Polymorphobacter megasporae: one gene and its partner. The protein of the gene in region 1 interacts with the protein of each later gene in a pairwise test. Links are inferred from orthologs where the notes say so. Each region holds a gene or a part of one and is shown on either strand. Other genes may lie near its edges.

Region 1 (14,810 bases):
CGCCGCCGCCGGTATTGGGACGCTGCGGACGCCGCCGGTCGCGCCGGTCGCGGGCTGCTTCCCCTGCCCGGTCGAAATCCGCACCGACGATCCTGACAGCTGCCCGGCGTTCCTCGGGCGCGCAGTTCGCGGCGTCGTCAACGGCCCCTCGCCCGACTGGCTCCAGCGGCGGCTCCGCGCGATCGGGCAGAAGCCGATCTCGGCGCTTGTCGACATCACCAATTTCATCACCTTCGACCGTGGCCGCCCGCTTCACGTCTACGACCTCGCGCATGTCACCGGCGGACTGACCGCCAGGCGCGCGGTGCCGGGCGAAAGCGTCGCCGCGCTCAACGGCAAGACCTATGCGCTCGACGCGACAATGACCGTCATCGCCGACGACCGCGAAGTCCACGACATCGGCGGGATCATGGGCGGGGCGGCGTCGGGCGTGTCGGCGGCGACGACCGACGTGCTGATTGAATGCGCCTATTTCGCCCCCGAGCGGATCGGCGCGACCGGGCGCAAGCTTGGGCTGAGCAGCGACGCGCGCGCGCGCTTCGAACGCGGTGTCGACCCCGGTTTCCTCGTCGGCGGCCTCGACCTCGCGACCGCGATGGTCCTCGACCTGTGCGGCGGCGAGGCGTCCGACGCGGTCGTCGCCGGCAGCATCCCCGTCCCCGACAAGACCGTGATGTACCGCCCCGACCGCACCCGCACCCTCGCGGGGGTCGCGGTCGGGACCGACGAACAGGCGGCGATCCTGACGCGGCTCGGCTTCGGCGTGACGCGCGGCGAGCGCTGGCGCATCGCCGTGCCGTCGTGGCGGCGCGACATCGACGGCGAGGCCGATATCGTCGAGGAAGTCGTCCGCATCAACGGCTTTGCGCATATCCCGTCGACCCCGCTGCCGCGCGCCGAGGGCGTCGCCCGCCCGACCGCGACCCCGGCGCAATTGATCGAGCGCCGCCTTAGCCGCGCACTCGCCGCGCGCGGGCTCGACGAGGCGGTGACATGGAGCTTCGTCTCCCCGGCGCAGGCCGAGCCGTTCGGCGGCGCGGCGTGGACGCTCGACAATCCGATCTCGTCCGAGCTGTCGGCGATGCGTCCGTCGCTCGTCCCCGGGCTGCTCGCGGCGGCGAAGCGCAACCTCGACCGCGGCGAGGCGGGCGTCCGGCTGTTCGAGGTCGGGCGGCGCTATCTGGCCGATGGCGAGCACGCCACTGCTGCGATCGTGATGGCCGGTGCCGCGCGCGCGCGCGACTGGCGGACCGGCGCGGCGACGACTTATTCGGCGTTCGACGCGAAGGCCGAGGCGGTCGCCGCGCTCGCCGCCGCCGGGGTGCCGGTCGACCGGCTGAGCGTCCTGCCGCCCGTCGATCCGTGGTTCCACCCCGGGCGTTCGGGCCGCCTCGCACTCGGAGCGAAGATGGTTCTGGCGAGCTTCGGCGAGCTCCACCCGCGCGTCGCGACGACACGCGAGCCGGTCGCGGTCGCCGAAATCTACCTCGATGCGATCCCGGCGGCGCGGTCGGGCAAGCGGTCGCGCCCGGCGTTCACCCCGCCGCCGTTGCAGGCGATAACCCGCGACTTCGCCTTCGTCGTCGCCGCCGATCTGCCCGCAGAGACGCTGCTGCGGAGCGTTCGCGGCGCCGACAAGGTGGCGATCACCAACGTCGCGCTGTTCGACCGCTTCCCGCTCGACGACAAGGTCAGCCTTGCGTTGACGGTAACGCTCCAGCCGGTCGAGCGCAGCTTCACCGATGCCGACATCGACGCGATCTCGGCGAAGATCGTCGCCGCCGCGGCGAAGGTTGGCGGCGTGCTGCGGGGCTAGGTTATCATTTCGACGTCATCCCCGTGAAAGCGGGGACCCAAAGTCCCTGCCAGTGGTGACCTTCGGTCCCCGCCTTCGCGGGGATGACAATCGGTAATTAAGCGGGACTTTCCTGCGCCACGAACGCGGCGATCGCAGCGCCGAGGTTGGGCATCGTGACCGAACTCATGTGCGTCCCCGGGATCTCGTTATAGTGTGCGTTAGGCAGCGCCGCCGCGAGATCGGGGGCCGAGCCATTGTCCTGATCGGCGGCACCGCACACCACCAGCGCCGGGGTCGCCAGCGCGCGGATCGCGTCGATCGACGTTTCCGCCTGCGCGCGGAGGAGGTGCGACACCGCCTCACCGTCGATCTTGTTGGTCTTCATGAACTGGACCGCGAGCCAGCCGGGGGTGCCGCGCGCGAAGCTGTCGGGCTCGGCGATGACGTTTAGGAACCAGCCGGTCCGCCGGTTCGACTCGATCAACCCGGCGAGGCCCATCCCGGCGAGGACCACGCGGCGCGGACGCATCCCACGAACCATCAAGCGCACCGCGGTCCGGCTGCCGAGCGAATAGCCGCCGAGGTCGAAGTCGGTCAGCCCGAGGTGCGCGACGAGCGCCTCGACATCGCGCGACAGGACGTCGACCGGGTACGCAGCGGCGTCGTGCGGCTTGGCACTCAGCCCGTGCCCGCGGAAATCGGGCATGATGACACGGAACCCGGCGGCGGCGATCGTCGCGGCGGTGCCGAACCTGATCCAGTTGGTAACCGCGTCGCTGAACAGCCCGTGGAGCAGGACGACGGGCCGCCCCTCCCCGACCTCGCGCCATACGATCGCCTGCCCGTCGAACGAAGCAAAGGTCTGCGCCGGCACGGCGGTCTTGGTCGGGTCATTGCTCATGCGCGTTCGATACGCTCCGGCTTGGACACCGGCAATCGAAGCGTGCCGGGGCAGGATCTCCCTGCCCCGGCGTGGTCGACTAGAAGTGGAAGTTCAGCCCTGCCGTCACAGCGTTGCGGCGGTAATTGCTGGTGACGTTGCCCTCGTTGGCGAACGAGGCGTCGTACAGGTTGCGCGTGCCGTATTCCGAGTAGTTATACTCGACCCGGGCCGTCACCGCGCGGGCGATCGCCTGCTCGTAGCCGACGCCGACGGTGTAGCCGTCACGGTTCTCGACATCGTATCCGGTGCCGTTTCCGGTGTCGAAGCGCGCGTTCGAATAGCCGCCGCGGACGTAGACCAGCCCGCCGGGATTGACGAGATAACCAAGGCGGCCGGTTCCGTTGAAGGTCCGTCCGACGCGCAGATCGTAGATGTTGTTATAGCCGTCGTACGACCGGCCATCGCCGGTCCGCCCGGTCGCGCTCGCCTCGACACCGAGGACGAAGTGCGGGCTCAGACGGTAGTCGTAGCCGATCTGTCCGCCATAGGCGAAACCCGACGTCCGGTCGCGCGCGCGGTAGAACGAGCCGTCGGCGGTCGCGAGCCCGAGCCGCTGCTCATCCTGCTGCCAGCCGCCCTGGATACCGATGTACGGCCCGTTGAACGCCTGCGTCGGCTCGCTGACGACCGAACCGACCTGGGCCGATGCCGACGCAGCGGCCAACGCCGCAGATGCGGCGAAAATGAATTTCATCATAAGGAGGGAACCTCTTAAGCTAATTACCGGTGAAAACGCGCCGGTACCCGGAGCAGCCTCGCACGGCGCAATTGCAGCCGATTAGCGAAGCCGTCACCAAAACGTCTTACGCAATAAAAGGAGCCAAACCCTTGGCGGGATTGTCATTCCGCCCGCGATTCAAGCGGGCGGAATCGTCAAGCGGCGACAAGCGGCTGCCTTGCCCCGGGCCCGAACGGGCGAAACGAACGCTGCGGGACGGGTCTAAGCCGCCTTTTTCAGGTGCCGCCGCCCGAGCAGCTCGGCGATCTGGACCGCGTTGAGCGCCGCACCCTTGCGGAGATTATCCGCGACGCACCACAGCTGCAGGCCGTATTCGACGGTCGGATCCTTGCGGACGCGGCTGACGTAGGTCGCATATTCGCCGACGCATTCGAGCGGGGTGATGTAGCCGCCGTCTTCGCGCTTATCGACGAGCATGACGCCGGGGGCCTCGCGCAGGATCGCCTGCGCCTGTGCCGCCGACAACGGCCGCTCGAACTCGATCGAGATCGCTTCGGAGTGACCGACAAAGACCGGCACGCGGACGCACGTCGCGGCGACCTTGATGTCCTGCCCCATGATCTTCGCGGTTTCGGCGACCATCTTCCATTCTTCCTTGGTCTGGCCGTCGGGCATGAAGACGTCGATGTGCGGGATGACGTTGAAGGCGATCTGCTTGGTGAACTTCGAATGCGTCTTGGGGTCGCCGACGAAGACCGCGCGGGTCTGTTCGAACAGCTCGTCCATCCCCGCCTTGCCCGCGCCCGAAACCGACTGGTAGGTCGCGACGACGACGCGCTTGATCGTCGCCGCCTCGTGGAGCGGCTGGAGCGCGACGACCATCTGTGCAGTCGAACAGTTCGGGTTCGCGATGATATTGCGCTTGGTGTAGCCGTCGATCGCGGTCGGGTTGACCTCGGGCACGATCAGCGGGACGTCGCGCTCCATGCGGAACAGCGACGAATTGTCGATGACCACGCACCCGGCGGCGGCGGCGATCGGGGCGTATTGCGCCGCCGGGCCCGACCCTGCCGCGAACAGCGCGATGTCATAGCCGGAGAAGTCGAAATGCTCGAGGTTCTGCACCTTGAGCGTGCGCCCGTCCTCGCCGAAATCGATGATGTCGCCCTGGCTGCGCCCGCTCGCGAGCGCAGCGATTTCCTTGATCGGAAACTGCCGCTCGGCAAGGATGTTGAGCATCTCGCGCCCGACGCTCCCGGTCGCGCCGACGACGGCGACGTTGTAGGCCATTCGTGTTCTCCTGTGGGTGCGCGACTTAGCGACGCGCAGGCAGATCGGCAAGTCGAGCGCGGAAACCGGAAAGCGCCAGACCGCAGCGCCCAGCCGTGCGATACGCCTCCGGGGGAGACTTTGATGACCGATCAGACGATGACGATCCGCGCGCTCGACGCTGCCGCCACCGCGGCCAAGGCGTATGTCACCGGACTCGATGCCGCTCCCGTCGCGGCAACGGTGAGCCTCGCCGACCTCCGCGCCCGGCTCGACATCGGGCTGGGCGATACCGGAACCGCTGCGGACGAGGTGATCACGGACCTTGTTGCCGCCGTCGAGGGCGGGATTACCGGCAGCGCTGGCGGTCGGTTTTTCGCCTGGGTCATCGGCGGCACCCTCCCCTCGGCGCTCGCCGCCGACTGGCTTGCCGCGACATGGGACCAGAATGCCGGCCTGACAGCGTGCAGCCCGGCCGCGTCGGCGGTCGAGGAGATCGCTGGGAATTGGCTCAAGGACGTGCTGGGCCTACCGGCAGCGGCGTCGTTCGCGCTGACCAGCGGTTGCCAGATGGCGCATGCGACCTGCCTTGCGGCGGCGCGCCACCGGCTGCTCGCCGGCCGCGGCTGGGACGTCGAGGCCGACGGTCTCGCCGGGGGGCCGCCGATCATGGTGATCGCGAACGACCAGCGGCATTTGTCGATCGATCGCGCGCTGCGGCTGCTCGGGATCGGCACGAAGGCGCTCTTGCCTGTCGCAACCGGCGACGACGGGCGGATCCTGCTGACCGCATTCGACGCCGCTCTCGCCGCCGCGGGCGACCGCCCGGTGATCGTCGCGCTCAATGCCGCCGACCTCAACATCGGGTCGTGCGACGACTTCGCCACGCTGATCCCACGCGCCAAGGCGGCCGGCGCGTGGGTCCATGTCGACGGCGCGTTCGGCTTGTGGGCGAAGGCGTCGCCACGGCACCGCGCGGTCGTCGACGGGGTCGAACGCGCCGACAGCTGGGCGACCGACGCGCACAAATGGCTCAACATCCCGTACGACTGCGGAATCGCCGTCGTTGCCGACGCCCCCGCGCACCGCGCCGCGATGACGGTATCGGCGAGCTACATGCCGGTCGGCGGCGATGCACGCGAGGCGGTCGACTGGAACCCCGAATGGAGCCGCCGGGCACGCGGTTTCGTCGTCTATGCGGCGCTGCGTGAGTTGGGGCGCGACGGCATCACAGCGCTCGTCGACCGCTGCTGCGCGCATGCCGCGACGCTGGCGCACGGCATCGCCGCGCTCCCCGGCGCGCGGCTGATCGGCGGCCCCGGGCTCAATCAGGCGCTGATCTCGTTCGGCGACGCGACCGATGCCGTCATCGCCCGGATCAACGCGAGCGGCGAGGCGATGTTCGGGGCGACGACGTGGCGCGGCCAGCGCGCGATGCGGATCTGCGTGATTAACTGGCGAACGACCGACGCCGATATCGCACGCGCGATTGCCGCGGTCGCGGCGGCGCTCGACTAGAGGTGCGCGAGGACCGCGTCGGCCATCGCGGCGGTTGCCAGCGTCCCGCCGATGTCGCGCGTCCGCGCACCGCCATCGAGCGCCGCTGCGACCGCCGCTTCGACCGCGTCGGCGAGATCGGGCCGCCCGAGCGAGTAGCGCAGCCCCATCGCGAGGCTGAGGATCGACGCACACGGGTTCGCCACCCCCTGCCCGGCAATGTCGGGCGCGCTGCCGTGGATCGGCTCGTACAGCCCCGGCGTCCCCGCCTCGCCCAGCGCCGCCGATGGCAGCATGCCGAGCGATCCCGTCAGCATCGCCGCCGCGTCGGACAGGATATCGCCGAACAGATTGTCGGTGAGAATGATGTCGAACTGCTTCGGCGCCTTGACCAGCTGCATCGCGGCGTTGTCGGCGAGGATATGCGTCAGGTCGATGTGCGGATAGTCGGCGTCGCGGAGCGCCTGCACCTCCTCACGCCACAACAGCCCCGCTTCCATCACGTTCGCCTTTTCGGCCGAAGCGACCCGGCGACTCCGGTGCTTGGCGAGGTCGAAGGCGACCCGTGCGACGCGGCGGATTTCAGACGACGTATAGACGTGGGTGTTGACGCCGCGGCGCTCGCCATTGCCGAGATCCTCGATCCCGCGCGGCTCGCCGAAATAGACCCCGCCGGTGAGTTCGCGGACGAACAGGATGTCGAGCCCGTCGACGATCTCGCGCTTGAGGCTCGACGCGTCGGCGAGCGCGGCGAAACATTTCGCCGGGCGCAGGTTGGCGAAGACGTTCATCCCCGCGCGCAGTGCCAGCAGCCCTGCCTCGGGACGCTTGTCGTACGCCTGCTTTGCCCATTGCGGCCCGCCGACCGCGCCCATCAGCACCGCGTCGGACGCCTTTGCCTGCGCGAGCGTCTCTGCGGTCAGCGGCACGCCGTCGGCATCGATCGCCGCGCCGCCGAAGCGCGCAGTCGCCGTCGTCACGTCGAGGCCGTGATGCGTGTTGAGCCGGTCGACGACGCGCGCGGCCTGCGCGGTGACTTCGGGGCCGATCCCGTCGCCGGGGAGGAGGAGCAGGGTCTTGGTCATCGTGCCCCCGTAGCCGAGGCGACGGCGCTTCGCCAAGCCGGACGCGCGCCGTCCGGACTTAATTGCGCCTTAGCCGATACATTTCGCGAGGCCCCCGATCGCCGTGCGATACGCGTCCGACGACGGATCGCATTCGGCGAGCAGGTTCATGATCGTCCCAGCGCTGGTGCCGCCCCCGACGAATGCCATCGACCACGCCCCGAACGACCGCGCGCCGACCGACTGACGCGACATGATATGGATGCCGGAGTGGCGCCGATCGGTCGTGATTGTGGCAAGCATCGGATCGACGTCGCTCGCGGCGCCCTCCAGGATTTGCACGAATCGCCCGGAATTAAAGGCCAGGACGCCGGTAATCTTCCGCTTTGCGTTGTTAATCAGCGATTTCTCGACGATTTCGGCGAGCGTAATGAAAAAAGTCGACGAGCCGTCGTCGACGATGCTGGTACTGCGATAGGCGAGCTGAATCATGCCATGATGACTCCATCAGCGTCGTTCGCAAGTCAACTACATATGTTACTTACACGTAATGAAAATTATTCAGAATAGGATTTTGAGGACTTGTCGATCTGTTAACGCGTTGCTGCCCCCGCGAGCCACGGGCGCTCGCTCGCCAGCCGCGCCTCGTAGCGCGCGATCGCCGGGGCCATCGTCAGCGTCAGGCCGATCTCGTCCTGCCCCGACAGCAGGGCGGCCTTGCGGAACGGGTCGACGGCGAAGGTGAAGCGGTCCTGATAGCCGGTCGTGACGACCTGGTTTTCGAGGTCGACGGTGATGTCGGCATCGGCGGCGACGACCATCAGCCGGTCGATCTGCTCCTGCGGCAGTTCGACCAGCACCAGTCCGTTCTTGTACGAATTGCCGCTGAAGATATCGGCGAAGCTCGGTGCGATGACGACGCGGAAGCCCATGTCGGCGAGCGCCCATGGCGCGTGTTCGCGGCTCGACCCGCAGCCGAAGTTGTCGCCCGCGATCAGGATCGGCGCGCCCGTGTTGCGGGCCGAGTCGAAGATGTTGCCGGGGTCGCTGCGGATGACGTCGAACGCCCCCGCGCCGAGCCCCGACCGCGTCACGGTCTTGAGAAAGCGCGACGGGATGATGACGTCGGTGTCGACATTCTCCGCGCCGAACGGGACGGCGATACCGGTGACGGTGTGGAACGGTTGCATCAGCCCATCAACTCGCGGACGTCGGTGAGATGGCCGGTGACCGCCGCCGCCGCCGCCATCGCGGGCGACAACAGATGCGTCCGTGCGCCGGGACCCTGGCGGCCGACGAAGTTGCGGTTGCTCGTCGAGGCGCAGCGCTCACCCGCCGGGACCTTGTCGGGGTTCATGCCGAGGCACATCGAGCAGCCGGGCGCGCGCCAGTCGAACCCCGCCTCGATGAAGATGCGGTCGAGCCCCTCGGCTTCGGCCTGAAGCTTGACCAGCCCCGACCCCGGCACGACGAGCGCCTGGCGGATGCCGCTGGCGACGTGACGCCCCTTTGCGACCGCGGCGGCGGCGCGAAGGTCCTCGATCCGGCTGTTGGTGCAGCTGCCGATGAAGATATTCTCGACGACGACATCCTCGAGCCGTGTCCCCGCCGCGAGGCCCATGTAATCGAGCGACTTCGCCGCGGCGAGGCGCTTGCCGGCGTCGGCGAAGCTGTCGGGTGACGGGACGACCCCGGTGATCGCGACGACGTCCTCGGGGCTCGTCCCCCACGTTACCAGCGGCGCGATCGCTTCGCCGTCGATGACGACGACGCGGTCGTAGGCGGCGCCGCGATCACTCGGCAGCGTCCGCCAATACGCGACGGCGGCGTCCCACGCGGCTCCGGTCGGCGACCGCGGGCGGCCGCGCAGATACTCGAACACCTTGGCGTCGGGGGCGACGAGCCCGGCGCGCGCACCCGCCTCGATCGCCATGTTGCACACCGTCATCCGGCCCTCGATGCTCAGCGCGTCGATGACCTCGCCGGTATATTCGATGACCGACCCGGTCCCCCCGGCAGTGCCGAGCGCGCCGACGATCGCCAGCGCGACGTCCTTCGCCGAAATCGAGAAGCCGAGCGTTCCGGTGACGCGGACCTCCATCGAGCTCGACTGCTTGAGCAGGAGCGTCTGGGTGGCGAAGACGTGCTCGACCTCGCTCGTGCCGATGCCGAATGCCAATGCCCCGAGCGCGCCATGCGTCGCGGTGTGGCTGTCGCCGCAGACGAGGGTCGTGCCGGGCAAGGTGAACCCCTGCTCGGGCCCGATGACGTGGACGATGCCCTGCGCGGCGGCGTTCAATTCGATCAGCTCGACCCCGAACTCGGCGCAATTGGCGGTCAGCGTTTCGACCTGCAACGCCGACTGCGGGTCGACGATCGGCTCGAACCGGTGGTTGGTCGGGACATTATGATCGGGCACCGCGAGCGTCAGGTCGGGGCGATGGACCGCGCGCCCGGCAAGCCGGAGTCCCTCGAATGCCTGCGGGGTCGTCACCTCGTGGATCAGATGGCGGTCGATCCAGATCAGCGCGGTGCCGTCGTCGCGCTGTTCGACGACATGGTCGTCCCAGATCTTGGCATACAGGGTGCGGGGGGTTGTCATCGGCGATGGGGTACGAAGGTGCGGCGTTAGGGTCAACTCCACGCGCCGTCATCGCTTCAATCAACCTGTCATCCCCGCGAAAGCGAGGACCCAAGGTCACCGCCGGTCGTGACTATGGGTCCCCGCTTTCGCGGGGATGACAGTATTGTGTAGGAGCGTGTGATGCTCGATGCAGTCATCATCGGCGGCGGCCACAACGGCCTCGTCGCCGCTTTCTACCTCGCCCGCGCTGGGATGAAGGTGCGCGTCGTCGAGGCGCGCGGGGTCGTCGGCGGCGCGGCGGTGACCGAGGAGTTCGCCCCCGGCTTCCGCAATTCGGTCGCGAGCTACACCGTCAGCCTGCTCCGCCCGAAGATCGTCGCCGACATGGACCTGCCGGCGCACGGCTACCGCGTGGTTTCGCGCGACCTTGCGAACTTCCTGCCGTTGCCCGGCAGCAACCATCTCAAGGTCGGCGGCGGGCTGGCGCGGACGCAGGCCGAGTTCGCGCGCTTCTCCGCCGCCGACGCCGCCGCCCTCCCCGCTTACTACGCCGCGCTCGAAGCCGTCGCCGACGTCCTCCGCCACCTCGCGCTGACCACCCCGCCGAACGCGGGCGGCGGCTTGCGCGCGCTGTTGGCAATGGCAGCACAAGGGCGCGGGGCGGCGCGGCTGGGGATCGAGGCGCAGCGCGATGTCCTCGCACTGTTTACCCAGAGTGCGCGGCAATTCCTCGACGGCTGGTTCGAGAGCGCCCCGGTCAAAGCGGCCTTCGGCTTCGATGCGGTCGTCGGCAACTACGCCAGCCCCGACACGCCGGGGTCGGCGTACGTCCTGCTTCACCACGTCTTCGGCGAGGTCAACGGCGTCAAGGGCGCGTGGGGCCACGCGGTCGGCGGGATGGGGGCGATCACCCAGGCGATGGCCGCGGCGTGCACGGACGCCGGGGTCGAGATCGTCCTCGACGCTCCGGTCGCGCGGGTGCTGACGAGCGGCGGCCGTGCGACCGGGGTCCGCCTGGTGTCGGGCGAGGAGATCGCGGCGAAGATCGTCGTCGCCAACGTCACCCCGAAACTGCTGTTCGAAAAGCTCGTCGACCCTGCCGACCTGACCCCCGCCTTCCGCCGCCGCATCGCCGGAACGCGCTACGGCTCGGGCAGCTTCCGGATGAACGTCGCGCTGCGCGAACTGCCCGACTTCACCACGCTCCCCGGCCCCGGCGAGCACCACCGCAGCGGCATCATCATCGCGCCGAGCCTCGACTATATGGACCGCGCCTTCACCGACGCCCGGGCGCACGGCTGGTCGCGCGAACCGATCGTCGAGATGACGATCCCGTCGACGGTCGATCCGGGACTCGCGCCGCCGGGGATGCACGTCGCCAGCCTGTTCGCACAGCAGTTCGCCCCGGTCCTGCCCGATGGCCGGAGCTGGGACGACGAGCGCGCCGCCGCCGCCGACTCGATCATCGACACCGTGACCAAGGCCGCGCCGAACTTCCGCGCCAGCATCATCGCGTCGACCGCGCTGTCGCCGCCCGACCTCGAGCGCAAGTTCGGGCTGACCGGCGGTGACATCTTCCATGGCAGCATGGGGATGGACCAACTCTGGTCGGCGCGCCCGGTCCTCGGCAACGCGAGCTACCGCGCGCCGGTCCGCGGGCTGTACCTGTGCGGCGCGGGCAGCCACCCCGGCGGCGGCGTCACCGGCGCCCCGGGGCACAATGCCGCGCACGAGATCCTCGCCGACCGGCGCTGGTGGCGCGCGCGCTGGCCGTCTTGAAACTGCAACAGCGCGGGTGCAACGGAAGCGGCATGCGTATCTTGCTTGCCGCTGCCATCGCCCTTCTCCCCACGCCCGCATTCGCGTGGGGCAAGACCGGGCACCGTGTCATCGGCGCGATCGCCGAGCGGATGATCAGCCATCGCGCGCGCAACGGCGTCCGTGCGATCCTCGGCACCGAGAGCATCGCCGAAGCGTCGGCGTGGCCCGACTTCGAACGCTCGAACCCCGACGCCTTCTGGCAGAAGGAGGCGGGGCCGTTGCATTATGTCACCGTTCCCGCCGGCAAGACCTATGCCGAGGTCGGGGCACCTCCCGAAGGCGACGCCGTCACCGCGCTCAAGCGCTTCGCCGCAACGGTCCGCGACCGCAACGCGCCGCTCGCCGACCGGCAGCTCGCGCTGCGCTTCATCATTCACATCGTCGGCGACCTCCACCAGCCGCTCCACGCGGGCAACGGCACCGACAAGGGCGGCAACGACGTCAAGGTCATCTTCCAGCGCGAGCCGACCAACCTCCACGCGGTGTGGGATTCGCGGCTGATCGACCAGGAGCAGCTGTCGTACACCGAGATGGCCAACTGGCTGAACGCGCGCATCACCCGCGCCGATCGCGCGAAATGGCGCGATCCGAACCCGCTGACATGGATCGGCGAGTCCGCCGCGATCCGCGACCGCATCTATCCTGAAGCGCCCAAGTCGGACGCCGGAAAGCCCGACGCCGGGAAACCGGGCGAGCCGATCAAGCTCGGCTTCGACTATATCTATGCGTGGACCCCGACCCGCGACCTCCGCCTCGAACAAGGCGGGGTTCGGCTGGCGGCGTATCTCGACTGGGTCTTCGCCCGGCATCCGGCGCAACTGTAACCCGCACGCAGTCGAGCACGAAGAACTCCGGTCCACCGGAGGGTTACCCATGCGCCTGCTCACGCCGATCACCGCGATCGTTGCCGTCCTCGCCGCGATGCCGGCAATCGCTGGCATCGACATCGGCCCTGCGGTTGGAGCCATGGCGCCGTCGCTTGCAGCAACGGTCGTCGATTCCGCGGGTAAGCCGGAGTCGCTCGCGTCGGTCCGCGGCAAGCGTGGCACCGTCCTAATGTTTTTCCGCTCGGCGAAGTGGTGCCCGTATTGCCAGCACCAGTTGATCGAGTTCAAGGCCGCCGCCGCACCGCTCGCGCAACGCGGCTACACGCTCGTCGCGATCAGCTACGACGCGCCCGACACGCTGACCGGCTTCGCCGCGAAGCAGGACATCGGCTTCACCCTTTTGTCCGACCCGGGATCGAAGACGATCGACGCGTGGAAGCTGCGCGACCCGCAATACGCCCCCGATAGCTTCGCCTTCGGCGTGCCGCGCCCGGCGATCTTCGTCATCGACACCAAGGGCGTGATCCGCGCCAAGCTTGCTGAGGACGGCTACAAAATTCGCCCATCGGTCGAAGCGGTTCTCGCCGCTGTCGACACGGTCAAATAGGGTCGACCCGCTCGGTCACCTGCCGTCCTTACGGGCTGACTACCCCGCCTAGCTCTACCACCCGCTCATGCGACGATAGGTCGCAATAGTCGCCATTCGGTATTACTATGTTGCTAATATAACACATAAATTAAGGTTATTAAGGCGAAACCACCTTTCGATTGTACGGTATAACGTTTCATTTCAGTGTCGTGACAGTCGCGGATCACGGGCAACCCGCGGCTAAACAGGGGTCACTGAACATGAAGATACACCGACAAACTCTGCTTGCGGCTGCCATTCTCGGCAGCCTGGCGGCGACGAGCGCGTCCGCCTTGACGATCAATCTGATCAATACCGGCGGCGTCGAAGACGGCACCGCAGCCTACACTGGCTTTCGCGCCGCCGCGAATTACTGGGAGTCGATGTTCAGCGACAACGTCACGCTGACCTTCAACGTCGGCTTCACGTCGATCGGGTTCGCGTCGACCACGCTCGGTTCGACGTCGAGCGCATCGAGCAGCAAGACGACTGCCGCTTGGAAGACCGCGCTGACCGCCGACGCGACCACCGCGCTCGATGCCAGTGTCGTCGCGAACCTGCCGAATTTCTCGAGCACGACCGTCGTCCTCAACAACACCGTCGAGAAGGCGCTCGGCCTTTACACCGGGTTGCCCACCACGATCGACGCGACGATCAAGTTCAACAGCGCGCGGCCGTTCGATTTCGATACGCGCAATGGCTTCGCCACGGTGTCGTCGGACTTCGTCGCCGTCGCGGTCCACGAGATGGGTCACGCGCTCGGCTTCACCAGCGCGGTCGGCACCAACACCACGCTCAACTCGCGTCCGACCAACATCGATATGTTCCGCTACAAGGACGGCGCCTGGAACAACACGTGGGGCGGCAAGCCGTACTTCTCGATCGACGGCGGCGCGACCGAGTTCGAAGGCAATGCCGGTTTCTCGGCCGGGCCGGACGGCTATCAGACGTCGCATTGGCGTGAAGGTGCGCGAATCCATGACGGCGTCCATTGCACCGTACTGCTGGAACCGCAGGTCGGCATCCTCGATCCGACCGGCGGCCTGTGCCAGGAAGGCATCGTTACCAGCCAGGACCTTGCGATCTTCGACGCGATGGGCTGGAACCTGACGACGAATATTCTGGCCAATCCCAATTACCAGATGAAGAGCTCGCAGATCCTGCAGAACTATCTCAACACCGTTCCCGAACCGTCGACGTGGGCGCTGTTGATCGCCGGCTTCGGCTTTGTCGGTGCCGCGATGCGTCGCCGCGTAGCCACGGCAGTTACGGCCTGACCTTGTCGCCGCCGGTCCTCGGACCGGCGGCGTCTTTTCGCGAAAACGGGGAAGATCAATGCTGACGGTATCGACCGCACTCGTTCTTGTCGCGCTGACGCTGCCGCAGCAGCGCAGCCTCGACCGGACATTCGTCTGCCCCGAAAAGCTCGCCGACGACACGGCGCGGCTGACTGCGATCACGCGCTACATGGATGATTATGCGCGGCTCGACCCGGCGGCGACGGTCAACGACCGGCTGGCCTACCGCGACAAACTGCTGGCGAAGCACCATTGCGCACCCGACGGCGACAAGGCGCAGTACACCTTCCCGCAGACCTGAGCCGCGTCAGGCCAGTTCGACCGCCACCGCCGTCGCCTCGCCGCCGCCGATGCACAGCGCGGCGACGCCCTTGCGCCCGCCGGTCCGCTGCAACGCCGCGA
Region 2 (14,694 bases), 3.7 Mb from region 1 along the record:
AGGTGCCCGCGCCGATCAGTGGCGAATCGCCGATCCGGCCCCAGCGCTTGCCAGTGACGCCGCCGGTCGAGGTTGCGGCGGCGACGTGGCCGTGAATGTCGCGGGCGACCGCGCCGACGGTGCCGTATTTCATCGCGCGGTCGAACGTCGTGCCCGCCTCGGCGAACTGGCGCGCGCGTTCAGGGGTGCGGAACCACGCCGGGTCGACCTGCTCAAGCCCGGTGGTCAGCGCGAACGCGTCGGCGCCGATCCCGGCGAGCATGACGTGCGGGGTCTGCTCCATCACCGCGCGGGCGAGCGCGACCGGCGAGCGCGTGCGTGTCACCCGCGCCACCGCCCCGGCGTGGCGGGTGGTGCCCTCCATGATCGCGGCGTCGAGCTCGACCGTGCCGTCGGCGGTGAACACCGCGCCGCGCCCGGCGTTGAATTCGGGCGCATCCTCAAGCGACTGGACCGCCGCCGCGACCGCATCGAGCGCCGTGCCACCGGCAGCGAGGACCGCCGCCCCGGCGTCGAGGGCGGCCGATAGCGCGGCGCGCGCGGCGGCATCAGCCTCGGGTGTCAGGTTGTCGCGGCTCATGCCGCCGGCCCCGCCGTGGATTGCGAGCGACCAGTCGGAGTGAGGAGCAGCGGACATCGGAAAGGGTGGTAGCGGCTGCATCCGGCGGCGGCAATCGGCGACGTATTCGCTGTCCTACAGGCGGCGGTTTACGATACGTTTGCCGAGTCGCCACTGGGCGGCACCTGTTCTTTCTCATCGGTGCACAATCGTCTCGCGTCCTGCAGAAAGGGCGACGCGAAAACACATGCTTTTGTGTGAACTTATTTTGAACTTAGCGCTCCGCGACCCGGCATTGACCCGCAGGGGCTCTCGCGACTATATCGCGCCTCCCGCACGTCGGGTCGGGCCGGGCGGGGTAGCTCAGCTGGTTAGAGCACGGGAATCATAATCCTGGGGTCGGGGGTTCAAGTCCCTCTCCCGCTACCGCCCGACAGGAACGCCGCCGTGACCCCTGGAACGACCGCCGACATCGCGCCGATCCCGCTCAGCCTCGTCGAGACCGACCCGGCAGCGGCCGCAGCGGCATTCGGCGACGCCTTCGGTCGGACCGGGTTCGCGGTCGTGTCCGACCACGGCATCGATGCCGCGCTGATCGACCGCGCGCTTGCCGCTACCAAGGCGTTCTTCGCACTGCCCGAGCCGGTCAAGCGGCGCTACCACATCCCCGGCGGCGGCGGGCAGCGCGGCCTGACGCCGTTCGGCATCGAGACCGCCAAGGGCGCGAGCGCCTCGGATCTCAAGGAATTCTGGCACATGGGGCGCGACCTGCCCCCCGGCGACCCGCTCCGGGCGACGATGCCCGATAACGTCTGGCCGAGCGAGGTCCCCGACTTCCACCCCGCCGTCGCTGCGCTGTTCGCCGCTCTCGACACCGCTGGCGGCCGCGTCCTCCGCGCGATCGCGCTCCACCTCGGGCTCGCGGCGGACTTCTTCGAAGGTCCGACCCATGATGGCAATTCGATCCTGCGGCTGCTGCATTATCCGCCGGTGACCGGCACCCCGGCGGCGGTCCGCGCGGGGGCGCACGAGGATATCAACGTCATCACGCTGTTGCTCGGAGCCGACGAGGCTGGGCTGCAACTGCTCGACCGCACGGGGGTGTGGCGCGACATCGAGGCTCCCGCGGGGACTCTGGTCTGCAACATCGGCGACATGCTCGACCGGCTGACCGGCGGGGCGCTGCCGTCGACGACGCACCGGGTGGTCAATCCAGCTCCCGAGCGGGCCCGCGTCGCGCGCTATTCGACGCCGTTCTTCCTGCACTTCCGGCCCGACTATCTGATCGAGCCGCTGGGTGGGGAGGGGGTTGAGCCGATCACTGCCGACGCCTTCCTGCGGCAGCGGCTTCGCGAAATCGGGTTGATCTAGCGCGAGGACGCGACCTCGGCGTTGCTGCTCATTACGCCGTACGCGACGACCCCACCGGCGACGACACCCGCTGCGATCCCCAGAACCCACACGAGGTTCATTCGGGCGAAACCGCGGCTCGGTCGGTTATGCAACACGGGTCTCCCAAGGACATGGACCCATCGGCGGAGCGGCTCCATCGTTAACCATCAAGCAAAGGTCATGCCAGTTGTTGACTGGTGGGTAAGTCACTGGAGTCGTGCAATGGCGTTCGAACTTTACCGCTCGGGTGTAAAGTCAGCCGACACTTTGGCGTAGGTGGCGGCGACGAAAGTTAGCCCTTCGGGGGGCGCGTTAACCCCAAGTGCGAGGCGGTTGCGTGCCGCCAATGCCGCAGCAAGGTCGCCCGCCGACCAGCGGCCTTCGCCAACGAGCCGCAGGCATCCGACCATTGACCGGACCTGATGGTGGAGGAAAGACCGCGCCGCCGCCGCGATCGTGATGACCGGTCCGTCGCGTTCGACCATCAGCAGGTCGAGCGTCTTGACCGGTGACCGCGCCTGGCAGCGGACCGAGCGGAAGGTGGTGAAGTCATGCCGCCCGACGAGCAGTTGTGCCGCGTCGTGCATCGCCGCCGCGTCGAGCGGGACCGCGACCTGCCACGCCCGCCCGCGGTCGAGCACCAGCGGCGCGCGGCGGTTGACGATACGGTAGCGGTAGCTGCGCCCGATGCAGTCGAAGCGCGCGTGGAACGCGGGGTCGGCGACTTCGCACGCGACGATCGCGACGGGCAGCGGCCGGAGGTGGGCGTTCACTGCCTCCATCAACCGGAAGGCGTCGATCGCCCGCTCGACATCGACATGCGCGACCTGGCCTTCGGCATGGACGCCGGCGTCGGTCCGGCCGCAGCCGGTAACGACGACGGTCTCGCCCGTCGTCTTGAGGATTGCCGCCTCTATCGCGCCCTGGACGCTCGGGCCGTGGTGCTGGCGCTGCCAGCCCATGAACGGGGCGCCGTCATATTCGACGGTCAGCCGGAAGCGGGTCATCCGAGCCGGGTGCCGGTGGGGAGCGGCCAGCCCCCAAGCGCCGTTCCCGGCGCGACTGGCCAACCGTTGAGCAGCGCCGCCGCCGCCATCGCCGGCTTGCCCGCGCGTTGAACAAGAGTCGGGCGGATCGCCCCGGTGCCGCAGGCGATCGTTAGCCGGTCGTCGAGGATCGTACCGGGAGGGCCGTCGCCGTGGACCACGTCCGCCGCAAGGAGCTTGAGCCGCTCGCCGCCGATCTCGATGAACGCGCCGGGGAAGGGGTTGAATGCTCGGATGCCGCGCTCGACTGCGGCGGCGGGGAGCGTCAGGTCGAGTCGCGCCTCGGCCTTGTCGATCTTGGCGGCGTAGGTCGCGCCCTCGGGCTGGACGATCGGCGCCAGCGCATCGAGCCGGGCGAGCGCGTCGACGATCAGCCGGGCACCGATCGCGGCAAGCTCGGCGGTCAGCTCGCCGGCGGTCTTGCGGTCGACCGGGGTCGCCTCGACGAGGAGCATCGGCCCGGTGTCGAGCCCGCGCTCCATGCCCATGATCGTCACGCCGGTCGCCTCGTCACCGGCGAGGATCGCGCGTTGGATCGGCGCGGCACCCCGCCAGCGCGGCAGCAGCGATGCATGGATGTTGAGGCATCCACAGCGCGGCGCATCGAGAACCGCCTGCGGCAGGATCAACCCGTAGGCGGCGACCACGGCGAGGTCGAGATCGAGCGCCGCGAACGCTGCACGGTCGGCATCGTCCTTGAAGTTGACCGGGGTCAGGACCGGAATCCCCAGCGCCTCGGCTCGGAGGTGGACCGGCGAGCGCGTCACCGCCCTGCCGCGCTGCGCCGGGCGCGGCGGCTGAGTATAGACCGCAACGACGTCGTGCCCCGCCGCAACGAGCGCGTCGAGCGCGGGCACGGCGAACGCCGGGGTTCCCATGAAAGCGATCCGCATCGGCGTGGGGCTAGGCGAAGGCGGGGTCGCGCGCAACCACCGACCAGACGGGATCGAACTCATGGACCGCAGCGATGGATGCCGCCCAAGCCTTGTCGATAACGATCGTCGTACTGGCGATCGTCCAGCGGCTGTTGAGATCGGTGAGATAGGCCTCGCCGAATGGCAGGCCGCAGGAGAAGCAAGTGTTGGCGAGATAGGTCCGCCCCTGCAATGTCCTCAATCGGATCGGCCCGCGCTGCTTGTCGCGGGGCAGAGTCGCGAGAACGGCCGCTCTCGGGCCTAAATGGTCACTAAGGTGCGACAGCGCCATGTGGCAGTCGTTGGTCCCGGCGCTGACGACGACGCGCTCGACCGCGCGGTTGAACGCGCCGCATCGCAGGCCGTAACAAGTGACGACGATCCCGCCGACCACGATCTTCGCGGCGACCCTGCTCGGGATGCCGAACTTGAGCCGCCGGTCGAACACCGCCGCGAGGAAGTCCGCAACTGGCAAGCCCTGTACCGTCAGTCCCGCCGCCAGCGTGCCGCGAACCCGAACCGCGGGGACGTCGGGGTCGATCGCGAAGCCAGGTCGCCGGAACAGCCACAAGGCGCGGACCCCGCTCGCGGCGTAGCGCGCCTGTCGTCGCGCGGTCTCGTCGTCGGCCTGCCCCGACCATTGGACCTCGACTGCGACGCGATGCTTCCCCCGCGTCGCCAGCACGTCGGCGCGCCACGGCTCACCGCCGGAAGTGGTTCCCGAAACCTCGGCTTCAGCGGTCCACCCGGCAGCGCGCGCAGCGGTGATCGCCAGCGCCTTGAGGTGAAGATGTTCGGGCGACTCGTCCCCCGAAGCGCAGCCGCCAAGTGCGAAATGCGCAAAGAAGCGCGTGCCGAGGCGCGACGTCTTCAGCGCAACCGGCGACCCGCAACAGTGCATCCGCAGGTGCCGGACATGGCGGTTGGTTGCGGTCAGCGCCGCCCACTCCAGGGGGGACAACGCCACTGCATCGAGGCTGCGATCGGCATCGTCGAGGCAGCGGAGCGGCATCATGCCACCGTAACGACCTGCGGCGCGACGTCGAGAGTTGCCGGACCGCACGTCCCCCGCCATATCGGTTAGCGATGGCCGCTCCCGAAATCGACGCGTTGACTCAGGCGCTCGCCCGCCTGCCGGGGCTCGGCCCGCGTTCGGCTCGGCGCGCGGTGCTCCACCTGCTGAAGCGCCGCGAAACCGCGCTGGTCCCGCTGATCGCCGCGCTGACGACGGTCGAGGCGCGGCTGGCGACGTGCTCGATCTGCGGCAACGTCGACACGCGCGACCCGTGCTCGGTCTGCACCGACCCGCGCCGCGACCAGACCAGCCTGTGCGTCGTCGAGGAGGTTGCCGACCTGTGGGCGCTCGACCGGGCGCGGCTGTTCCCGGGGCGTTACCACGTCCTCGGCGGCCGGCTGTCGGCGCTCGACGGCGTGCGCCCCGAGGACCTCAGCATCGACGCGCTCGTCGGGCGGGTCGCCGGCGGCGGGATCGACGAGGTCGTGCTGGCGATGAACGTCACGCTCGAGGGGCAGACGACGATGCACTTCATCGCCGACCGGCTCGCCAGCCTGCCGGTGCGGGTGACGCAGTTGGCCCACGGCATGCCGGTCGGCGGTGAGCTCGATTATCTCGACGAGGGGACGCTGGCGCAGGCGTTGCGGGCGCGGCGTCCGGTGCAATAGCGCGATTCTTGACCGGCTGGCCGCTCGATCCTATTTCAGCGCCATGACAATCATGCCGATCATCGAAGCCCCCGACCCGCGCCTCCGCGTCATCTCCGAACCTGTCGCCGTGGTCGACGATGCCTTGCGCGCTCTGATGGATGACATGCTCGAGACGATGTACGACGCGCCGGGTATCGGGCTCGCCGCAATTCAGGTCGGCGTGCCGAAGCGCGTGCTGGTGATCGACCTCCAGCGGCCCGGCGAAGTCGTCGAGGAGGGTGTCGAGCCTGCCGACGTCCGCAGCCCGCAATATTTCGTCAATCCCGAGATCGTCTGGGAGTCCGACGAGATCGGCCTGTACAACGAGGGCTGCCTGTCGGTGCCCGAGCTGTACGGCGATGTCGCGCGTCCGCTGCAGGTTCGCGTAAAGTGGCTCGATTACGACGGCGTCGCGCACGAGGAGGAACTCGACGGGCTGATGGCGACGTGCCTCCAGCACGAGATGGATCACCTCGAGGGCATCCTGTTCTTCGACCATCTGTCGAAGCTCAAGCGCGACATGATCGTCAAGAAGCTGACCAAGGCGAAGCGCGGCAAGATCGCGGCTTAGTCGCTCTCGATCCTAAGCCCGGTGGCGGCTGCCGGTGGCGAAGTCGGTCGCGAGCAGCCCGACGAGCATATCCGCGACCGCTGAGGGCGGCTTGAGCGTCGTCTGGTCCTCGCCCGGGAAGGCGCGCGCCCGCATCGTCGTCGCCGTCGCGCCGGGGTCGACGATCGCGACACGCACCGCGCTGACGTTGCGGACTTCCTCGCCATACGTCAGCACGAGGCTATCGAGCGCGGCCTTGGTCGCGGCATAGGTGCCCCAATAGGCGCGCGGAGTCGTCGCCACCGACGAGGTCAACGTCACCAGCCGCCCGGCATCGCTCGCGCGGAGCAACGGGTCGAACGCCCGGATCAGCCGCCAGTTTGCGGTGAGGTTGATCGCGACGACGAAGTCGAAATCCTTGGGCGAAATATGCGGCACCGGGGTTAGGGTGCCGAGGGTCGCCGCGTTGAGGATGAGCATATCGAGCTTGCCCCACCGCGCGTGGAGCGCCGCCGCGAGCCGGTCGACCGCATCGCCATCGGTCAGGTCGAACGGGGCGATCGTCGCGCTTCCGCCTGCCGCGTGGATCCGGTCGTCGACCTCGATCAACCCAGCTTCGGTCCGCGCGGTCAGGATCACATGCGCGCCCGCGGCCGCGAGTGCCTCGGCGGTGGCGGCGCCGATCCCGCGCGATGCGCCGGTGACAAGCGCGAGTTTGCCGGTGAGGGTGGTCATTTAGCTTTCTCCTCCCCTCCCCTTCAGGGGAGGGGCCGGGGGTGGGGAACGAGGGCGCGGCCGATTTCGTCTGCAGCAACGAAGGCCCCACCCCCGGGCCGTCGCAAGCGCGACGTCTCTCGCCCCTCCCCTGAAGGGGAGGGGAAGACGGTCAGATCATCCGCTCCGCCAGCATCGAGAGTTGGTCGGGCACCTCGATGTCCTCCTGGTCGGTCAGCCGGGTCGGGTAATCGCCGGTGAAACACGCGTCGCAGTGCTGCGGGGCCGAGTCGTCGCGCATGTCTTCGCCGAGCGCGCGGTACAGCCCGTCGATCGACAGGAAGGCGAGGCTGTCGACCTTGATGTATTCACGCATCCGCTCGACGTCCATGTTGGCGGCGAGCAGCTTCGAGCGTTCGGGGGTGTCGACGCCGTAATAGCAGCTGTGCCGCGTCGGCGGCGAAGCGATCCGCATATGGACTTCCTCGGCCCCGGCATCGCGGAGCATCTGGACGATCTTGAGGCTGGTCGTGCCGCGGACGATCGAGTCGTCGATCAGGACGATCTTCTTGCCGTCGATCAGCGCGCGGTTGGCATTATGCTTGAGCTTGACGCCGAGGTTGCGGATCTGGTCGCCGGGCTGAATGAATGTCCGCCCGACGTAGTGCGAGCGGATGATACCGAGCTCGAACGGGATGCCCGCTGCCTGGGCAAATCCAATTGCCGCGGGAGTTCCCGAGTCGGGGACGGGGACGACCATGTCGGCGACGCACGGGCTTTCGCGCGCCAGCTCGACGCCAATCTGCTTGCGGACCTGATAGACGCTGCGCCCGTCGACGACCGAATCGGGGCGCGAGAAATAGACGTGCTCGAAAATGCACGGGCGGGGGCGGGTGACACCGAACGGGCGGAGCGAGCGCAGGCCGCGCGCGGTGATGACGATCAGCTCGCCGGGTTCGACCGAGCGCAGGAAGGTCGCGCCAACGACATCGAGCGCGACGGTCTCCGAGGCGAGGATGTACGCGTCGTTGAGCCGGCCGAGGACGAGCGGGCGGACGCCGAGGGGGTCGCGGCAGGCGATCATGCCCTCGCCGGTCAGGCACAGCAGCGAGTAGGCACCCTCGACCTGCTTCAATGCGTCGATGAACTTGTCGAGCAGCGTACGGTAGGTGCTGGTGGCGACGAGGTGAATGATGACCTCGGTGTCGCTCGTCGACTGGAAGATCGACCCGCGCCGGACGAGGTCCTTGCGCAGCTTGACCGCGTTCGAGATGTTGCCGTTGTGACAGATCGCGAACCCGCCCGAGGCGAGTTCAGCGAACAGCGGCTGGACGTTGCGCAGCGCAGTCTCGCCGGTCGTGGCGTAGCGGTTGTGGCCGATCGCGACCTCACCCTTGAGCCGGGCGATGACGTCGTCGGAGTCGAAGTTGCCGGCGACATGCCCCATCGCGCGATGGGTGTGGAAGTCCTTGCTGTCGAAGCTGGTGATGCCGGCGGCTTCCTGCCCGCGATGCTGGAGCGCATGGAGGCCCAGCGCGCACAACGCCGCCGCGCCCTCGGCGCCATAAACGCCGATAACCCCGCATTCCTCGTGGAGATGGTCACCGTCGAAAGGGTCGGTCGTAAAGTCGTCCATCGGGACTCCCCAGGGCGGCAACTTGCGGCGCATATAGGACCGAGTGGCGCATCTGTCTCCCCTTCGCCGTCACTAAAGTGCCACAGGAGCAACGAATTGAGCGACGCGAGCCGCGAAACCGGAACAACCCTCGATCCGCGATGGGACGATCGCGGGCTGATCCAGACGGTGACGACCGACGCCGCGACGGGTGAAGTCCTGATGGTCGCGCATATGAACGCGACCGCGCTCGCCGCGACGCTCGCCACGGGAGAGGCGCATTACTGGAGCCGGTCGCGGCAGGAGATCTGGCACAAGGGCGCGACGTCGGGCAACACGCAGGCGGTGGTCGAGCTGCGGATCGACTGCGACCAGGACGCCTTGTGGCTGCGCGTGACCCCGGCAGGACCGGCGTGCCATACCGGGGAGCGGTCGTGCTTCTACCGCGCCGTGACCGGCGACGGGTCGCTGGCGCGAGACTGAGGCGTCAGGGGACGATCACGAGGAACAGGAACAGCGCGAGGATTGTCAGGTGGACCGCGCCCTGCAGGACCGTCGCCCGGCCGCTGCTCAGCGTCATCGTCGTCACGACGAAGGTCAGCGCGAGGAACACCAGCCCGGTGTCGCCGAGCCCGAGTTCGAGCGGCTGTCCCGTCCATAAGGCGACAGCGGCGACCGCCGGGATCGTCAGCGCGATCGATGCCAGCGCCGAGCCGAGCGCGAGATTGACGCTCGTCTGGAGCCGGTTGATCCGCGCCGCGCGGATCGCCGACACTGCCTCGGGCAGCAGGACGAGCGCGGCGACGATGACGCCAACCGCTGCGGCGGGCTGGGCGACATGCGCCGCGCGCATCGCCGCCTCGAGCTCGGGCGACAGTTTCTTCGCGAGGAGGACGACCGCGCCGAGCGCCACGACCAGGAGCAGTGCGGCAACGCCGGTCGCGGCACCCGATGGCGGCGGCGCGTGCGCGTCGGGGGTGACGTTGCCGCCGACGGGGAGGAAATAATCGCGGTGGCGAACGGTCTGGACGAACAGGAAGACGCCGTAGAGGACGACCGCGACAATCGCGACGAACACCAATTGCGCGGGTGAGTAGACCGGACCTGGCGCGGTGTGGGTGAACTCCGGCAGGACCAGCGCGGCGGTCGCGAGGACGGCGAGCACCGCGAGATACGACGACGCGGCGCGGGCGCGGAACAGCGGTTCACCGAAGCGGATGCCTGCGACGAGCAGGCAGATGCCGAGCACCCCGTTGCACGCCAGCATGACCGCCGCGAACACCGTGTCGCGCGCTAGGCTCGATTCCGCGCCTTTCGCCGACAGCATGATCGAGACGATTAGCGCGACCTCGATCACCGTCACCGCGAGCGCGAGGACAAGGGTACCGAATGGCTCGCCGATCCGGTGCGCGATGACCTCGGCGTGATGAACCGCGGCGAACACCGTTGCGAAAAGGACCGCGCCAAGCACCGCGACCCCCCAGCCCGCGAAGGCGGCCGGCGTGATGAGGGAAAGGCAGAGCCACGCCGTCGCCGGGACCGCCCACGACCAGATCGGGATGACACGCCTCAGGTCGGATGGAACGATCAGGTCGGGCAGGTCGGCATCGGTTGGCATGCCCGCCAGCCTATCCGCGTAAGACACGGCAGCGCAACTCGACGATGACGATATCGCCTTGCGGTTGACGCGCACGTCAACTACATCAAGGCCATGATCGAACCGCCGGTTTTCGCCCATGTCGTCGTGCCGCCGCCGCCGTGCGGAGCGGAGACGTTTACCATCACCGACCTTAGCACGGGGTTCAATGTCACGCCCCGGGCGATCCGCTTCTACGAGGATCAGGGGCTGATCGCGCCGACACGGAATGGCCAGAACCGCGTCTATTCGCGGCGCGACCGCAACCGGCTGGCGTGGATCCTGCGCGCGAAGAACGTCGGCTTCAGCCTTGCCGAAATCCGCGAGATGATCGACCTGTACGACCTTGGCGACGGGCGGGTGCAGCAGCGGCGGGTGACGCTCGAGAAATGCCGTAACCGGATCGCGCTGCTCGCCGAACAAAAGGCAGACATCGACGCGACGATCGACGAACTGCAATCATTTTGTGCGCTGGTCGAAGACGAGCTCGCCAATCCATCCGGCGAGCGCGAGCTCGGCAACCACGAGAACCACATTTAATGCCTAGCTATCGCGCCCCGGTCAAAGACACGCAGTTCGTGCTGAGCGCGGTCGTTGGCCTCGAGAAATACTCGAACCTGCCGGGCTTTGCCGACGCCACCCCCGACGTCGTCCAGGCGATCCTCGAGGAAGGGGCGAAGTTCTGCGAGGGCGTCCTCCAGCCGCTCAATCTCAGCGGTGATCAACAGGGCTGCACGCGCAACGCCGACGGATCGGTGACGACGCCCGCCGGGTTCAAGGCGGCGTACGACCAGTTCGTCGAGGCCGGGTGGGGGACATTGGTCGCCTCGCCCGAATACGGCGGGCAGGGGCTGCCGCATGTCGTTGGCACCGCGATCGCCGAATATCTGTCGAGCGCGAACATGGCGTTCTCGATGTACCCCGGACTCAACGACGGCGCGCAGGCGGCGATCGCCGCGGTCGGGTCCGACGAGCAGAAGCGCAAATATCTGCCGAAGATGGTCGAGGGCCGCTGGACCGGCACGATGAACCTGACCGAGCCGCAGTGCGGAACCGACCTCGGGCTGATCCGCACCCGCGCCGCGCCGCAGGCCGACGGCACCTACGCCGTCACCGGCACCAAGATCTTCATCTCGGCGGGCGAGCACGACCTGTCGGACAATATCATCCACCTCGTGCTGGCGAAGACGACCGGCGCGCCCGACAACGTCAAGGGCATCAGCCTGTTCATCGTGCCCAAGTTCATTGTCGGCGACGACGGCGCACTCGGCGCGCGTAACGGCGTCAAGTGCGGCTCGATCGAGCACAAGATGGGCATCCACGCCAACTCGACGTGCGTGATGAATTACGACGGCGCGACCGGCTATCTGATCGGCGAGGAGAACAAGGGCCTCCGCGCGATGTTCATCATGATGAATGCCGCGCGGCTCGGCGTCGGCGTGCAGGGGCTCGCGCAGGGCGAAGTCGCTTACCAGAACGCCGCGATCTATGCCCGCGACCGCGTTCAGGGCAAGGCGCTGACCGTCGCGGGTTCAGCGACCGTCGCACCGGCTCCCGGCCCCGTCGTCGTCGCGAGCAAGGCCGATCCGATCATCGTCCACGCCGACGTCCGCCGGATGCTGATGGACGGCCGTGCGTTCAACGAGGGCGCGCGTGCGCTGATCCTGTGGGGGGCGCTCCAGGTCGACCTCGCACACAAGGCGGCGACCCCCGACGAACGGCAGGTCGCCGACGACCTGATCGGGCTGCTGACGCCGGTGATCAAGGGCTATTGCACCGACAAGGGCTATGACATCGCAACTGCGTCGCAGCAGGTCTATGGCGGCCACGGCTACATCGCCGAATGGGGCATGGAGCAGTTCGTCCGTGACGCCCGCATCGCCCAGATCTACGAAGGCACCAACGGTATCCAGGCGATGGACCTCGTCGGGCGCAAGCTCGGGATGAACGGCGGCCGGGCGCTGCGGACTTATCTGGGCCTGCTGGCAGAGACCATCACCGACGCCAAGGGCGACGAGCGGCTGGCAAAAATTGCGGGCGGGCTCGAGAAGGCCAGCGGCGAGCTCCAGGCCTCGACGATGTGGCTGATGCAGAATGGGCTGTCGAACCCCGACAACGCCGGGGCGGCGGCGACCGCGTATCTCCACCTGATGGGCATCGTCGCGCTCGGCCAGATGTGGCTGATCATGGCGAAGGCAAGCCACGCAGCGCTCGACGCGGGCGCGAGCGACGCCGCCTTCTACGAGAACAAGCTGATCACCGCGCGCTATTTCGCCGAGCGCTTCTTCCCCGACGCGGGCGCGCTGCGGCGCAAGCTCGAGGCGGGGTCGGAGAGCCTGATGGCGCTGCCCGCCGAAGCTTTCTGATCGACCCACTAGACGCTGCGACAAAATCCTTGGGAGACGAGCCATGGCCGAAGCACTGATTTACGACGCGGTCCGTACCCCGCGCGGCAAGGGCCGCAAGGACGGCAAGCTCCACGAGATCACCCCGATCCAGCTCGCGACGCAGGTGCTCCAGAGCGTCCGCGACCGTACCGGCATCGACACCGCCGACGTCGACGACGTCGTTCTCGGTTGCGTCGCCCCGGTCGGCGAGCAGGGCAGCGACATCGCGCGCGCCGCAGTCCTCAACGCCGATTATGCCGAGTCGGTCGCGGGGGTCCAGATCAACCGCTTCTGCGCGAGCGGGCTCGAAGCGGTCAACATGGCCGCCGCCAAGGTCATCTCGGGCGAGGCGATGTTCGCGATCGGCGGCGGCGTCGAGAGCATGTCGCGCGTGCCGATGGGGGCCGACGGCGGCGCATGGCCGATGGATCCGGCGGTCGCCTACAAGACCTATTTTATGCCGCAGGGCATTGGTGCCGACCTGATCGCGACGAAGTATGGCTTCAGCCGCGCCGACGTCGACGCCTATGCGGTCGAAAGCCAGAAGCGCGCTGCCCGCGCATGGAGCGAAGGCCGCTTCAAGAACTCGGTGATCGGCGTCAAGGACGTGATCGGCGAGATCGTCCTCGACCGCGACGAACATATGCGCCCCGGCACCGACATGCAGTCGCTCGGCGGCCTCAACCCGGCATTCGAGGCGATCGGCGAGGGCATGCCCGGCTTCGACGCGATCGCGCTGCAGAAGTACCCCGAGGTCGAGAAGATCTTCCACGTCCACCACGGCGGCAATTCGAGCGGCATCGTCGACGGTGCGGCAGCGGTCCTCGTCGGCAACCGCGACATGGGCGCGAAATACGGCATCAAGCCGCGCGCGAAGATCCTCGGCATGGCGTCGATCGGATCGGAGCCCGCGATCATGCTGACCGGCCCGACGCCGGTGACCGAGAAATTGCTCAAGCGCCTCGGCATGACCGTCGCCGACATCGACCTGTTTGAGCTGAACGAGGCGTTCGCGAGCGTCGTCCTGCGCTACATGCAGGCGCTCAACATCGATCACGACAAGATAAACGTCAACGGCGGCGCGATCGCGATGGGGCACCCGCTGGGCGCGACCGGGGCGATGATCCTTGGGACGGTGCTCGACGAGCTCGAGCGGACGGGCAAGTCGACCGCGCTGGTGACGCTGTGCGTCGGGGCCGGGATGGGCACCGCGACGGTGATCGAGCGGATTTGATTTAGGTGCGTGTCATCCCCGCGAAGGCGAGGACCCAAAGTCACTGTCGGTGATCTTGGGTCTCCGCTTTCGCGGAGCTGACAGCAGAAATTTGGGGACTATCGCCATGACCACGCTCCACCACGACCTCGACGCCGACGGCATCCTGACCCTGACGATCGACCTGCCCGGCCAGTCGATGAACGTCATTAACGCCGATTTCACCACCGACCTCGCCGCCGCGATCGAGACGATCAAGTCCGATGCGGCGATCAAGGGCGTCGTCATCACCAGCGGCAAGGCATCGGGCTTCATGGCCGGGGCCGACCTCAAGGGGATGGGCGGGCTTGTCGGCGGTGCCCGTTCCGACGGCGGCAAATCGCGGATGGCCAAGCTGTTCGACAATGTCTTCCGCTTGAACCAGCTGTTCCGCAGCCTCGAAACATGCGGCAAGCCGGTCGCAGCGGCGATCAACGGTCTCGCGCTCGGCGGCGGGCTCGAACTGACGCTCGCGTGCCACTACCGCGTCTGCAGCGACAACCCGAAGGTCCAGCTCGGCCTGCCCGAAGTCCTCGTCGGGCTGTTCCCCGGCGCGGGCGGAACCCAGCGGCTGCCGCGCTTGATGGGCGTCCAGCCGGCGTTGATGTATTTGCTCCAGGGCAAGTCGATGAGCCCCCAAGAGGCGCTCGGCTTCGGTGTGGTCCACGCCCTTGCCCCCGCTGCCGACGTGGTTGCCAACGCGAAGGCGTGGGTCATGGCGAACCCGACCAAGTTCACCCAGCCGTGGGACGAGAAGAGCTTCAAGTTCCCCGGCGGCGTCGGCGCGATGAACCCGAACTTCGCCCAGACTTTCATGGCGGGCAATGCGATGGTGGCCAAGCAGACCAATCACAATATGAACGCCCCGATCGCGATGCTGTCGGCGGTGTACGAGGGCACGCAGTTGCCGATGGACACCGCGCTT

The links.
Region 2: the proteins of KTC28_RS00590 (region 1) and def interact in binary tests that used the Escherichia coli proteins (3 or more experiments, as listed by UniProt). The link is inferred for Polymorphobacter megasporae from one-to-one orthologs.

The regions. Positions count from the first base shown.
Region 1 is NZ_CP081848.1:110,210-125,019, forward strand. What follows is about bases 2,697-5,692. They hold KTC28_RS00590 (aspartate-semialdehyde dehydrogenase), read right to left. Parts: upstream 4,711-5,692; coding sequence 3,682-4,710; downstream 2,697-3,681. Other genes in these bases: KTC28_RS00580 (alpha/beta fold hydrolase), read right to left, coding at 2,697-2,699; KTC28_RS00585 (outer membrane protein), read right to left, coding at 2,779-3,438; KTC28_RS00595 (pyridoxal phosphate-dependent decarboxylase family protein), read left to right, coding at 4,834-5,692. Outside these bases: pheT (phenylalanine--tRNA ligase subunit beta), read left to right, coding at 1-1,816; more of KTC28_RS00580, read right to left, coding at 1,914-2,696; more of KTC28_RS00595, read left to right, coding at 5,693-6,207; leuB (3-isopropylmalate dehydrogenase), read right to left, coding at 6,204-7,271; KTC28_RS00605 (BLUF domain-containing protein), read right to left, coding at 7,341-7,742; leuD (3-isopropylmalate dehydratase small subunit), read right to left, coding at 7,844-8,440; leuC (3-isopropylmalate dehydratase large subunit), read right to left, coding at 8,440-9,852; KTC28_RS00620 (phytoene desaturase family protein), read left to right, coding at 10,015-11,613; KTC28_RS00625 (S1/P1 nuclease), read left to right, coding at 11,646-12,479; KTC28_RS00630 (peroxiredoxin family protein), read left to right, coding at 12,529-13,089; KTC28_RS22605 (NF038122 family metalloprotease), read left to right, coding at 13,332-14,387; KTC28_RS00640 (hypothetical protein), read left to right, coding at 14,446-14,709; KTC28_RS00645 (acetyl-CoA C-acyltransferase), read right to left, coding at 14,716-14,810.
Region 2 is NZ_CP081848.1:3,782,210-3,796,903, reverse strand. The notes cover bases 4,532-7,411. They hold def (peptide deformylase), read left to right. Parts: upstream 4,532-5,637; coding sequence 5,638-6,186; downstream 6,187-7,411. Other genes in these bases: purF (amidophosphoribosyltransferase), read right to left, coding at 7,052-7,411; KTC28_RS17630 (SDR family NAD(P)-dependent oxidoreductase), read right to left, coding at 6,199-6,900; recR (recombination mediator RecR), read left to right, coding at 4,998-5,594; KTC28_RS17645 (competence protein CoiA family protein), read right to left, coding at 4,532-4,926. In the rest of the region: KTC28_RS17670 (isoaspartyl peptidase/L-asparaginase family protein), read right to left, coding at 1-580; KTC28_RS17660 (isopenicillin N synthase family dioxygenase), read left to right, coding at 1,007-1,930; tRNA pseudouridine(38-40) synthase TruA, read right to left, coding at 2,188-2,958; fmt (methionyl-tRNA formyltransferase), read right to left, coding at 2,955-3,890; more of KTC28_RS17645, read right to left, coding at 3,901-4,531; more of purF, read right to left, coding at 7,412-8,515; hisI (phosphoribosyl-AMP cyclohydrolase), read left to right, coding at 8,612-8,977; KTC28_RS17615 (calcium:cation antiporter), read right to left, coding at 8,982-10,112; KTC28_RS17610 (MerR family transcriptional regulator), read left to right, coding at 10,206-10,670; KTC28_RS17605 (acyl-CoA dehydrogenase C-terminal domain-containing protein), read left to right, coding at 10,670-12,496; KTC28_RS17600 (acetyl-CoA C-acetyltransferase), read left to right, coding at 12,540-13,751; KTC28_RS17595 (3-hydroxyacyl-CoA dehydrogenase NAD-binding domain-containing protein), read left to right, coding at 13,858-14,694. UniProt on the Escherichia coli protein: Removes the formyl group from the N-terminal Met of newly synthesized proteins. Requires at least a dipeptide for an efficient rate of reaction. N-terminal L-methionine is a prerequisite for activity but the enzyme has broad specificity at other positions.